4 regions of the Rossellomorea sp. GCM10028870 genome follow, and region 4 is predicted to be linked to each of the others. Evidence: riboswitches for the same ligand, from Rfam matches in the RefSeq annotation. Region 4 holds a riboswitch; each other region holds the start of a gene.
The links. Region 4 has a riboswitch for S-adenosylmethionine ahead of ACFQWC_RS19370 (sugar ABC transporter substrate-binding protein). Riboswitches for the same ligand answer to the same signal wherever they lie in the genome.

Region 1 (3,132 bases), on a different contig from region 4:
TATTGGCGCCATTAAACCGGCATTACGATTGGCAGAGAATCAATCCTACAACACCGCTTATTTTGTTGCGGATTATCATGGGTTAACGAAGATACATGATCAGCATGAAATGAAAGAACTATCTTATGGAGTGGCGGCAGCTTGGTTAGCATTAGGGTTGGATCCTGATCGAGCGATTTTTTACCGTCAATCTGATGTACCTGAGATTTTTGAATTAAGCTGGATCCTCGCTTGCTTTGCACCGAAAGGATTAATGAACCGGGCCCATGCATATAAATCAATAGTTGAAGATAATCAAAAAAGGGGCAGAGAAGTAGATGCAGGGGTCAACATGGGCTTATTCACCTACCCGATATTGATGGCGGCGGATATCCTTCTATTCCAAACGGAACTGGTTCCTGTCGGTAAAGATCAAATTCAGCATGTCGAAATTGCAAGGGACATTGCAGAAAACTTTAATAAGCAATATGGCGAAACATTTGTTCTTCCCGATTATGTGATACAGGAAGAAACATCTGTTCTACCGGGACTTGATGGACGAAAAATGAGTAAAAGCTATAACAATACCATCCCATTATTTGAAGAATCAAAAAAGCTTCAAAAACTAATCAATAAAATCAAAACAGATTCTTCACCCCCTGAGGAGCCTAAGGATCCTGAATCGTCCGTCATATTTTCGCTTTATAAGGAATTTGCAACATCCGATCAAGTTGAAGAAATGAGAAGGAGATTTCAAGGCGGAATAGGGTGGGGAGAAGCGAAAAAAGAGCTATTCCAAGTCATGAATTCATTTATCGAGGAACCTCGATCCAAATATGAAGAACTAATAGCCAACCCCAAGAGGCTGGATGCCATTTTAAAAGAAGGAGCCGATAAAGCAAGAGAAAAGACGATTCCATTTATGAAAGAAATTAAAAGGAAAATGGGTATCTTTCATTAAATAAAATGAATCGCTCTATTTTTTGAATTCAGCCATTCATCTGGAGTTGATTGGAGGGAATGTGCGGACCTCTGCAAGAATATAGAAGCAGACGAAAAACGGCTCAAAAAGTTGCGTCACTATGTATGCTTCATTTTCGGATAATTCATAATTCTCATTGACATTTGTTCTTCTTTGTTATAAGTTATGGGAAAGTTATTTTTCACAAAATCATATAGTTTCTTATCAAGAGAGGTAGAGGGACTGGCCCGAAGACACCTCAGCAACCAGCCACAGTTTTAGGTATGGTGCTAATTCCAGCAAGTTGATGTCAACTTGGACGATAAGAGGGAGAACGAACGTACAAAACCTTCTTATTTTCATTAAGAAGGTTTTTTTGTTTTTTCCCTTTTCGTTTACAGGGAAAGAAAAGGAGAGAAGAATATTGAAAAAACATATTGATACTTTGCTTGTCCAGGCGGGAAACCGGAAAGATCCTGCAACGGGTGCTGTGAGCCTACCCATTCATTTATCGACTGCTTATGAACATAAGGGGATTGGGCAATCGACAGGCTATGATTACACAAGAACAGGAAATCCAACCCGCGCAACCTTAGAAGACACCCTCACTCAATTGGAAGAAGGGCACAGAGGGTTTGCCTTCAGCTCGGGGATGGCAGCGATTCAGGCAATCCTTAGCTTATTTTCCAGCGGGGATGAATTGATTGTTTCGAAAGACCTATACGGCGGGAGCTACCGTTTGTTCGTACAGTATGAAGCACAATATAGTATCAAATTTCATTTCGTCGATACAAGTGATGCCGGCTCCATAGAAGAACAAATTTCTAAGAGAACAAAGGCCATCTTTCTTGAAACGCCAACCAATCCATTAATGAATGAAGCAAGCATTTCTGAGGTTGCTGGAATCGCAAAGTGTAACGGGTTGCTTTTAATTGTCGATAATACCTTCTACACACCTGTTCTTCAAAAGCCACTCACTGAAGGAGCAGACATAGTTATTCACAGCGCCACGAAATACTTAGGGGGCCATAATGACGTGCTGGCAGGTGTTGTGGTTGTAAACACAGAGGAGCTGGCGGGAAAAATCTGCACCATTCAAAATTCCATCGGCGCGGTTCTCTCACCATTTGATTGTTGGCTTTTATTAAGAGGGATGAAAACCCTTAGTCTCCGAATGGCTCAACATGAAAAAAACGCAAGAAAACTAGCAAAATATCTTGAAGGGCACGAATGTGTAACGGACGTTTTATATCCGGGAAAAGGCGGCATGCTTTCCTTTCGAATCGCAAAGGAAGAATGGGTGGATCCCTTTCTCAAACACTTAAAAGTTATTACGTTTGCTGAAAGTTTAGGAGGGGTTGAAAGCTTTATCACCTACCCCGCAACCCAAACACATGCAGACATTCCCGAAGAAGAAAGAAATAGGTTGGGTATCTGCAACAGGCTCCTGCGGTTCTCTGTAGGAATTGAATTTATTGATGACCTGATTGAAGACCTGGAGAATGTATTTCAACAATTGGAAAAAGAGGTGCTTACGTATGAGTAAAAAACCATTTTCACTTCAGACGTCACTCATTCATTCTCACGGATTTGATAAAGAAACAGGAGCGGTCTCTACACCGTTACATCATGCTACAACCTTTCACCAACAGGATTTTGATCAATATGGAACATATGACTACAGCCGTTCGGGAAATCCGACGAGGGAAACTGTTGAAGAAACGATAGCGGAATTGGAAGGTGGAGTAAGAGGCTTTGCCTTTTCATCAGGGATGGCGGCAATCTCCACAAGCTTTTTATTATTATCGAGTGGCGACCACGTTCTAGTATCAGAAGAAGTGTACGGTGGGACATACAGAATGATTACAGAGGTCCTCACTAAATTTGGGATTGAATATTCATTTGTGAACATGAAGGATCTTCATGAAGTGGCTTGTTCAATTAAACACAATACGAAAGTGATTTATATGGAGACACCTTCCAATCCGCTTCTGAACATCACCGATATTGAAGGAGTCGTGAAGCTTGCCAAGGCGAATGGATGTTTAACGTTTCTGGATAATACCTTCATGACTCCCCTGCTGCAAAGACCGATCAGCTTAGGTGTTGATGTTGTTCTTCACAGTGCCACTAAGTTTCTTGCCGGACATAGTGACGTCTTGGCGGGGCTCGCGGTAACGGGAAATGAAGAG
Region 2 (3,132 bases), on a different contig from region 4:
TACTCGTTGCAATGGAACCTGCGTTACAAATGGTCATCACCTTATGTTTGTCCTTCAATATACTTAATCCATATTCTCCTATTAAACGACATACTGCCTCGTCTTCTGCATGAAGTTGGATTGCAGCATGGAGTAAATTGGTTTTGGCTTCATTAACCGAAGATATATGCTCTAATACCTTTTCCAGGCGATTTAAAGCCCAAACCAAGTTGACTGCAGTAGGCCGTGATTCAATGAGGTATTTCTTGTCCCGATGAAAGAGGTCCATGAATTCTGCTAGGGTATTCGCTTCATACTGACAGGCTGCTTGGGCTAATCCGTAAGCCGCCGTGATGCCAATAGCAGGAGCCCCTCTCACTTTTAGGGTGATAATCGCATCATAATAATCTTCAATGGTCGAGAGTTTATTGTATTCCACTATGTTAGGCAGTTTTTGTTGATTTAGAATCAGTAAATAATCTTCATGCCACTCTAGTGAAGTTGGAATTGTAAGTGTTTGTGTCATGTCAATCTCCTTTATTCATTAAGAATGTGACTGTATTAAGGATATGAGTCCCTCAATGGACTGGATCTGTTTGCGTTTCACGATCAGTTCTTTTCCAAGAGCTATGCAAGTACGTTTAGCTTTTATTCTTTGTTCCTGATCAGCGATGCTCTCCAAATCTTCAACATGAGCAAGGCCAATGGTTCTTCTGATACATTCACATCCTGCAAAGCCGATGCTGTCCTGAAAGCTTTTCTCCAATACATATTCAAGGTAGCCATTTACTTTCGTGTAGGCATCTCGGCTTTCCATCCAATGTTTGGAGAACGTCGTAGAGAAGACGTTCCAGGTATTCTGGATGTGATGGAGAATCGTATCCTTCTCTTCAGGTTTTGAAACCGCCTGGAAGATGAGGTTTGCAATGAATTGTCCAATGTCAAAGCCAATCGGTCCATAAAAGGCGAACTCGGGATCGATCACTTTTGTTTGGTTCTGATCTACAAAGATGCTACCAGTATGAAGGTCTCCATGCAGCAGCGCTTCCCCTTCAGTCAGAAAGCTCTTTTTCAATTTTGCCACCTCAAGCTTTACAGTGAAATCTTCCCATAATTTTTGAACATCTTGAGATAACTCTTCCTCAAATTCATTGGTTTCACTATTGAAAAAAGGATCAGTAAATACGAGATCTTCAGTAATTTTGCATAGCTCAGGATTTGAAAATTCTTTCACGTATTCCTTTTTCTTGAAAGGATGAAGGGCATAATCAGATGTGAAATACAGTGTATTGGCTAAAAAAGTTCCGATGTCTTGGGAGAGCTGTGGATACTTTTCCCCTTTGATAAGGCCTGCCCGGGCAATCGTCAGTGCACTCAAATCCTCCATTACCGTAATCGCAAGTGCAGGATCTGAGTAGTACACTTCAGGAACCAGATCCCCTACAAATGATCGTTGAAGCTTTAGAGCACCGGCTTCGATTCTTGCCCGTTCGATTGTCAATGGCCAACTTTCCCCTACAACCTTTGCATAGGGAAGTGCTTGCTTAATAATGATTCCTTTACCTGTTTCACTCTCTACTACATGAAATACCAAGTTTAAGTTGCCGTCTCCTATTTCTTTACATGTCAAGAGAGTTCCATCTTCAAAAATTCTTAAACGAATGGCCAGCACAATTGCCGACTGTTCAGTTAGTGGTTGATACGTATTGAGTTTAGTAATTGCCATTTTCGTTCCTCCTTTTAGTACACCCTTATGAGTACAGTGTTATGGAGGCTTTTCCGTGGCATTAGAAAAGCCTCTTTCCATGTTCGAAAGAGGCTTGAAGAAGGTATCTTCGTCGCCTCTTATCTCTCAGAAAGATAATCTTTCTGTTGGAATTAGCACCGTGCCTTACTGGATTAGTCAATCCGGCGCTTACTGCGCCCCGTTTTAATACGGTATTATGGTCGGTTGCTGGGCTTCATAGGGCCAAATCCCTCAGCCAGCTCTTGATAAGAGTTGCGTACGCTATTTAATTAAACTTTCAGAATGTTCCATATGAATTGAATGGTACCATTGAAGTATTTTCCATGTCAACGGTTTTTTTAAAGAAATAACCTTTCTAATAAAAATCAGGTCTTCGATCCTGAAATATCGGAATCTGTTTTCGGACTCTTTCTACTTCATGTAAATTGATTTCAGCTGAAACCAATTCTTCCGTTTGAGATCCCTTTGAAAGAATTTCTCCCCAGGGATCAATGATGAGGGAACAACCGCCGAATTCATTGTTCGGGTCACTGCCCACACGGTTGCAGGCGATTACAAAGCACTGATTTTCAATCGCTCGTGCCCTTAAGAGGGTCTGCCAGTGATCAATTCGTGCTGCTGGCCACTCTGCTACGACAAAAACAATCTTGGCTCCCAATAGTACATGTTTTCTGAACCATTCCGGAAAACGAATGTCGTAACAAATCAATCCTGCCATCTCTGTTTCTTGAAGGGTGAACATGCCATCTTCTTGTCCAGGAAGTAAATAATGATGTTCATTCATTAGCTTGAAAAGGTGAAGCTTTGAATACTGTTTCACCAACCTGCCATCGGAATTCGCAACTAAAAGTGTATTGCTCACCCCATTCTGTGTTTTGTTTGCCACAGAACCACCTACAATGTGAATGGAATATTTCTTTGATAGAGAAGTCAGGAAAGAAGATGAATCTTTCGCTCCGTTATCAGCGATGTCATCCATTCTTGTAAGGTCATATCCAGTCGTCCAAAGCTCAGGCAGCACAACTGTATCACAGCCGTCATTCTTCGCTTTTTTAACCCATTGTTCTACTTTTTTCTTGTTTTCTTCAGGGTTTCCGAACACAATATCCATTTGTGCGAGACCTATCTTTTGAATCATTTGCTTCACCTCATTATAGACTTTTGGAATTTATTCCTTTACATTCTTTATTTTCCGTTATATCATTTGTGACTAGAATTTGAAAGTAATTAATTTTCAAAAAAATGTAGTGGGTGAGTATATGAAAACCTTTAGTAAGGCAAAACGTTTAGATTTATTACCTGAACAATTTTTCGCATCCCTTGCAAGTACAGTGAATGCGGTTGTGGAAGAGGGACATGATGTCATTAATTTAGGGCAGGGAAATCCGGATCAGCCGACTCCTCCA
Region 3 (3,132 bases), on a different contig from region 4:
CTTGAATTTCCGTCTCCTTATGGCCCATTTCGATAAAGTCGAGATAGTGATTAGTAGAAATATCCTTGGTTTCAGGTCCCCAAATGCTCACCAATTCATTCCCCGCCAAAACATAATCCCCGACTTTATAGTGGAGCTGTATGACAAGTTGATCATTTTTTGCCGCTTCAATCATTCCATGAAAATCAATCAACTGTATATATCCCGACTCTCTTGACTTCACATGAATGATATTCTCCTTATGGTGCTCCATTATATCGCCGGTGTTTCTAGTTCGGTGGGCTTCTAAGTCATGTTTCAGCGTTTGATTGATCATCACCTCAGAAACCTGCTTCATATTGTACGTGATATTGTGTACCTGCATCCAAGTAGACGCATGATTAATGAAAAAGATAAAAGTGACAGCAGTAAGGAATGCAAGTCCGATCGTCATGGTCGGGGCAGCAACAAACAATTCTTTCTTTGAATCTCCGATAAAAAGAAAGAGAAGCAGTACATATACAAAGCTGCCATTGAAAATTCCGAGGGCATGTTGCGTTTGTTTGTCCGAAATGAAATCAAGGAGCATCCTTGGCGAAAATTGACCACTGAACATCGTGAGTACAACAAGCAGTGAATTCAAGGTGAAAGCACTGAGCGTCAGGATGGCCCCGATGAGTGTGCTGACAAGCATGCGTGTAACAGATGCATCCATACTTAAAAAATCGAGTGTATACTGAGAAATGTCTGCATACAGATCTAAGTAGAGGGTGAGTGCTACAAGGAGTATGGAAAAACAAATATAAAAGAATGGCATATACCAAATGTTCAGTCGGATCTCACGCATTCGTTGCCGTTTTGACATGAGCAGATATTTTCTGATGGATAAGGGAAGCACTTTTTTCAGCATAATAGATTCGGTTCCTTTCAAATAAAGGGATATGGATTAGTTTTCCCTGCCAGATCATGTTAAAACGTCTCTCTGCAAATTAGATTTATAGGCTCGTAGATGGAGTCGAATCTCAAGTAAACCAATAGGAATTACCCTACCCATTGACATTAGAAAGAATTTTTTAAAAATACCAAAAATGGTATTGACGAAGGAATGAATCCCCTATATAATCCAATTCATACTCAAATAGCAAGTAATACCAAAACGAAACGATATATCTCTTATCAAGAGCGGCGGAGGGATAGGCCCGATGAAGCCCGGCAACCTACAGGATCAGACTGTAAAGGTGCCAATTCCTACAGATCTATACGGATCTGGAAGATAAGGGGAGGAGCATGATTATTTAGCCCTCTTCTTAAAAAGAAGAGGGCTTTTCTGTATACCCTCTTTCTTTCCCACATTGCTATCTTCGTCTCTCAGGGTGGATCTTCAAAGGAATGAATCAAGCAAGTGAAAAATTGAAAAAAAGATACTTAGGAGGCTGAAGCATGTCAACGATAAATGTGGCACTTCTGGGGTTTGGAACAGTCGGGCAAGGAGTCTGTGAAGCCATTGATACCCATCAGGAAAGAATAAGGGAAGTCCTCGGTAAAGAGGTAAAGGTAAGGGCCATCCTTATTAAGGATCCTGTTAAACAACGAAACATTGATTCGTCCATTAAGGTCACAACGGATTTTCAAGAAATTCTGGATATCCCGGATCTTCATGTGATCTTTGAAGCAATCGTAGGTGAAGAACCGGGTCATACGTATTTAACCAAAGCCATCGAGAAGGGAATTCATATTGTCACAGCAAATAAAGCCATGTTTGCTAAATATGGTCCGGATCTATTGGAAAAGGCGAGAAATAATGGGGTAACCATAGGTTTCGAAGCGACGACAGCGGGGGGGATTCCCGTGATCGGCAGTATCAGGCAGCTTCTTAAGGTGAATGAGATTGAACGGGTTCAAGGAATTCTGAATGGGACGTCCAATTTCATCTTATCGCAAATGAGAAAACGTGGAATCTCCTTTGAGACAGCGTTAAAGCAATCCCAGGAGAAGGGGTATGCTGAAGCTGATCCGACCAGTGATATTGAAGGCTATGATGCTTTCTATAAACTTCTCATTTTAAGTCAAACGGCATTTGGCAAGCAGCCGGACTGGAAGGATATCAGACGAAAAGGAATATCACACCTGACTGCAGAATGGCTTCAAGCAGCGGAATCATTTCGATTGCGATTTAAGCATGTAGGTTCCCTTGAACGGGATTCTTCAAATCATATCACGGGTGAAGTCGAACCAATCCTTGTCCATGACACCCATCCGTTTTACGGTGTGGAGGATGTGGAAAATGCCATCTCGCTAAAGGGCAGCCTTGTAGGCAGGATCACCCTGCTGGGTCCCGGGGCCGGTAAATTACCTACCGGAAGCGCCATGGTAGAGGATTTTCTTTCATTGATAGAACGGAAGTATACGGACTCTGCCCAAAGCACAGTGAGCACCGGGGAAGTTCATCAAGAGAGCAGCCACCAATGGGTTCTGAGGATCCGTGAAAATGAAGATTATCAAAGCTGGATCCCATCGTTTACATTAAAGGATCGCATTCAGCTGGACGATTACTTGTATGTTTTTGTTGAAGGTAGCAAAGACACACTTCAAACTCTTCTAAGGACACATGACGATATTCAAGCCGTTTCTATTCTAAAAGAAATTCCGTTGGAAAATGAGGTGAAAACTGGCGTCGCCGTTTCATAAAAAAAGTATTAACCAAGTATCATATCGATCGTTGTTTAAAGGAAATGTTTATCACGATGTTGATTGGAGCGGCAGATGCTTGACTCCCGAGGGAAGCGAGCACCAGGAGCGGAAAGCAGCCATTAGTGAAAAATAGCTTCAAAAAAAGGTCTGATAGAAAGTAGGGGGATCACTTGAGTATTATTGTTCAAAAGTTTGGTGGAACCTCTGTTGGTTCTACAGATCGAATCAAACGGATGGTCTTCAATGTCTTGAAAGAAAAAGAAAAGGGGCATGACGTTGTCGTAGTGGTTTCAGCTATGAATAAAACGACTGATACCCTCGTGAAATTGGCAGGGGAACTTTCCACAGAGCCAAGCAAGAGAGAAATGGATATGCTCTTAAGCACTGGGGAGCAGGTGACGATTGCCCTTTTGACGATGGCCCTCGAACATCAAGGAGTAGAAGCAGTGTCGCTGACAGGCA
Region 4 (3,132 bases):
GACTCAAGACATGAAAGACAAAATCGCGTTATTCTGTGATATTGATAAAAATGCTGTAATCGAAGCAATGGACGCAGATACACTATACTCTGTACCACTTGCACTACAGGATCAAAAGCTTGATGAAATCACATGTCAGCACTTGAAGCTTAATTGCCACGAAGCAGACATGACCGAGTGGAATGAACTCGTTGATAGAGTGAAAAACCTGTCCCGTAAAACAAGAATCGCCCTGGTAGGGAAGTATGTTGAACTGCAGGATGCGTATATCTCAGTAGTGGAAGCCCTTCGTCACGCAGGCTACCATTTCGATAGCGACATCGAAGTAAGATGGTTGAACTCTGAGCTGATCGACAACGCAAATGTAGCAGAAAAACTGGCAGATGTAGATGGAATCCTTGTACCAGGTGGCTTCGGTGACCGTGGAGTAGAAGGGAAAATCGCTGCGACTCAATATGCCCGTGAAAACAAGGTACCTTTCCTCGGAATCTGCCTTGGTATGCAGCTGGCATCTGTAGAATACGCACGTAATGTTCTTGGATTGGAAGGAGCTCACTCTGCTGAGTTAAATCCTGAAACGCCATACCCTGTCATCGACCTTTTACCAGAACAAAAGGACATCGAAGATCTTGGTGGGACACTGCGTCTTGGACTATACCCATGTAAGCTGACAAAAGGTTCAAAAGCCTATGCGGCCTACGACGGAGAAGTGGTTTATGAGCGTCACCGCCACCGCTTCGAATTCAACAATCACTACCGTGAGCAAATGGAAAAAGCCGGCTTCATCTTCTCAGGCACAAGCCCTGATGGCCGTCTTGTGGAAATCATCGAGCTAAGCGATCACCCATGGTTCGTCGCATCTCAATTCCATCCTGAATTCACTTCACGCCCGACACGCCCGCAGCCTCTATTCAGAGACTTCGTGGAAGCGTCACTTGCGTATGGTGAGAAATAAGATTTGATTATGTAACTGCTCTCCCTGGTTTGGGAGGGCGGTTTTTTTTAGGGTGGGGGTGGCCGATTTTTAAGGGGAATCGGAATTTATCGACCATTCTACAAATAACGACAATTTTCACGAACTCCTCTTTAATCTCATCTATAAAATTTTCCAAAAAAGAATATTGACAATATTCCCGCATATCGTTAACATATCGTTTATAGCGCATGCGAACTATACCAAATTTCATAATCTCTTATAAAGAGTTGGCAGAGGGACTGGCCCGATGACGCCCGGCAACCTACCGTTTAGACGGAAAGGTGCTAAGACCTGCAGGAAGAATTTCCTGAGTGATAAGAGTACGTTTATTTATACATAAACCTCTTTTCTCTTGGGAAAAGGGGTTTTTTTATTTGCAAAGAATGTTTTGTGAACTTTGTTGCTTTTAAAGGGAAAGTGCTGATTGATTTCCGCTCCAGGTGTACGGAGGTCGATAATAGCTTTAAAGTAGGGATACTTTCCTTTAGATTGCTCTGTCAATACTGAGCTCTGTCACGGAAATCTCTTATAGATGGTGAGGGGAACTGCGTAGACTCCTGCGGAAAAACGGGCGTGCCGAGACCCCGGAAGCGAAGCTGAGGAGGCTCGGCCGTACGCTAGCTGCAAGCGGAGCGGTTCCCCTCACCATCCAGCCATACTGGTTGACAGAGCCTTTGCAGATCCCGGTTTTAAAACAACAAATATCTTTTATGAAAAGAATATTTTAAAAAATTGAGGCATATCACCTCGGGAGGAGAAAAGAAAGATGAAAAAAACGGCATCATTATTCGTATTACTCGCACTTATTTTCAGTTTAGTCGCTTGTCAGCCAAAGGTATCCCAGGAGGCGGACGCAGACAGTGGAGAGAAGAAGGAAGCAACATCTGATCATCCATTGGCCAATAAAAAGATCGCCCTTATTATGCAAATCAATTTAGGGACATTTTCCGCTCAATACATAGAAGGTGTCAAAGAGCAGGTAGAGAAGTTTGGGGGCAAGGTTCAAGTATTTACGTCTGAAGGGGACCTGGCAAAAATGTCTTCTAACCTGGATGCGGCCATCAATCAAAAGTTTGATGGGATCCTCATCGATCATGGAACGAAAGAAGCACTGCAATCAGGGGTGGAAAAAGCGAAGGAACAAAACATTCCGGTTGTCGTATTCGATGCGGATGTTGCTTCAGAAGAGGTGACGGTCCTCGAACAGGGTGATCAGCAAATGGCTGAACAAACCTTGACGAAGCTTTCAGATGAGATTGGCGGTAAGGGTGAGATCGTGAAAATTTGGGTTGCAGGCTTTGCCCCGATGGAAAGACGCCAAGTAGCCTATCAGGAGTTTTTAGAAAAAAATCCTGATATTAAAGAGGTGGCGGCATTTGGAGCGGCTACTCAGAATACAGCACTGGATACACAGGCTCAAATGGAGGCCATATTGAAACAGTATCCGAACAAAGGTGACATCGATGCTGTTTGGGCTGCTTGGGATGAATTTGCAAAAGGCGCCGTTCGGGCAATCGAAGCGGCAGGGAGAGATGAAATCAAAGTATATGGAATCGACATGAGTGATGAAGACCTGCAAATCATTCAAAAAGATGGAAGCCCGTGGGTGGCATCGGCAGCCGTTGATCCGAAAGATATCGGACGCGTGCAGGTCCGGTTTTTATATCAAAAGCTAAATGGCGAGGAAACGCCTGAGAAAGTAAAGCTTGAGCCGGTATTTATTGAAAAAGAAGCATTGCCTGGAGAAACGATTACCACAGATCAATTACACGAGCATGTAGATGGCTGGGGAGCAAGTGAGCAAGGCTATACAGATGAATTAAAAACGCTTGAAGAATCGTTCAAAGAGTAGAAAGGAGTTAAAAGAGATGACGTCTCCACTGTTAGAAATGATCGATATCAATAAAACCTTCTCAGGAGTGAAAGCCCTAAAGAATGCAAGCTTCGATGTGAAAGAGGGGGAGGTCCATGCCCTCTTGGGGGCGAATGGTGCAGGGAAAAGTACGCTGATGAAGATTTTATCAGGAGCCTATGTGCAGGACAGCGGAGACATCATCCTTCACTCTGAAAAAAGAGACTATCAATCTCCGAAAAAAGCGAAGGAGCATGGCATCCATTGCGTGTACCAGGAAGTGGACACGGCCATTGTCCCTGGA

Region 1: another riboswitch for S-adenosylmethionine. It lies ahead of ACFQWC_RS06885 (methionine biosynthesis PLP-dependent protein); the one in region 4 lies ahead of ACFQWC_RS19370 (sugar ABC transporter substrate-binding protein).
Region 2: another riboswitch for S-adenosylmethionine. It lies ahead of mtnK (S-methyl-5-thioribose kinase); the one in region 4 lies ahead of ACFQWC_RS19370 (sugar ABC transporter substrate-binding protein).
Region 3: another riboswitch for S-adenosylmethionine. It lies ahead of ACFQWC_RS14985 (homoserine dehydrogenase); the one in region 4 lies ahead of ACFQWC_RS19370 (sugar ABC transporter substrate-binding protein).

Annotation. Positions count from the first base shown of each region.
Region 1 covers NZ_JBHTGN010000001.1:1,315,168-1,318,299, reverse strand. Annotated here, with positions in the region: gene ACFQWC_RS06890 (tryptophan--tRNA ligase) at 1-940, shown strand, start outside; SAM riboswitch class I at 1,160-1,269, shown strand; gene ACFQWC_RS06885 (methionine biosynthesis PLP-dependent protein) at 1,365-2,486, shown strand; gene metC (cystathionine beta-lyase) at 2,479-3,132, shown strand, end outside.
Region 2 covers NZ_JBHTGN010000001.1:1,721,486-1,724,617, reverse strand. Annotated here, with positions in the region: gene mtnA (S-methyl-5-thioribose-1-phosphate isomerase) at 1-505, opposite strand, end outside; gene mtnK (S-methyl-5-thioribose kinase) at 524-1,705, opposite strand; SAM riboswitch class I at 1,822-1,978, opposite strand; gene ACFQWC_RS08875 (carbon-nitrogen family hydrolase) at 2,082-2,864, opposite strand; gene ACFQWC_RS08870 (pyridoxal phosphate-dependent aminotransferase) at 2,986-3,132, shown strand, end outside.
Region 3 covers NZ_JBHTGN010000003.1:205,099-208,230, reverse strand. Annotated here, with positions in the region: gene ACFQWC_RS14990 (DUF2254 domain-containing protein) at 1-889, opposite strand, end outside; SAM riboswitch class I at 1,150-1,259, shown strand; gene ACFQWC_RS14985 (homoserine dehydrogenase) at 1,420-2,667, shown strand; gene ACFQWC_RS14980 (aspartate kinase) at 2,841-3,132, shown strand, end outside.
Region 4 covers NZ_JBHTGN010000005.1:181,779-184,910, forward strand. Annotated here, with positions in the region: gene ACFQWC_RS19365 (CTP synthase) at 1-955, shown strand, start outside; SAM riboswitch class I at 1,191-1,297, shown strand; gene ACFQWC_RS19370 (sugar ABC transporter substrate-binding protein) at 1,743-2,828, shown strand; gene ACFQWC_RS19375 (sugar ABC transporter ATP-binding protein) at 2,845-3,132, shown strand, end outside.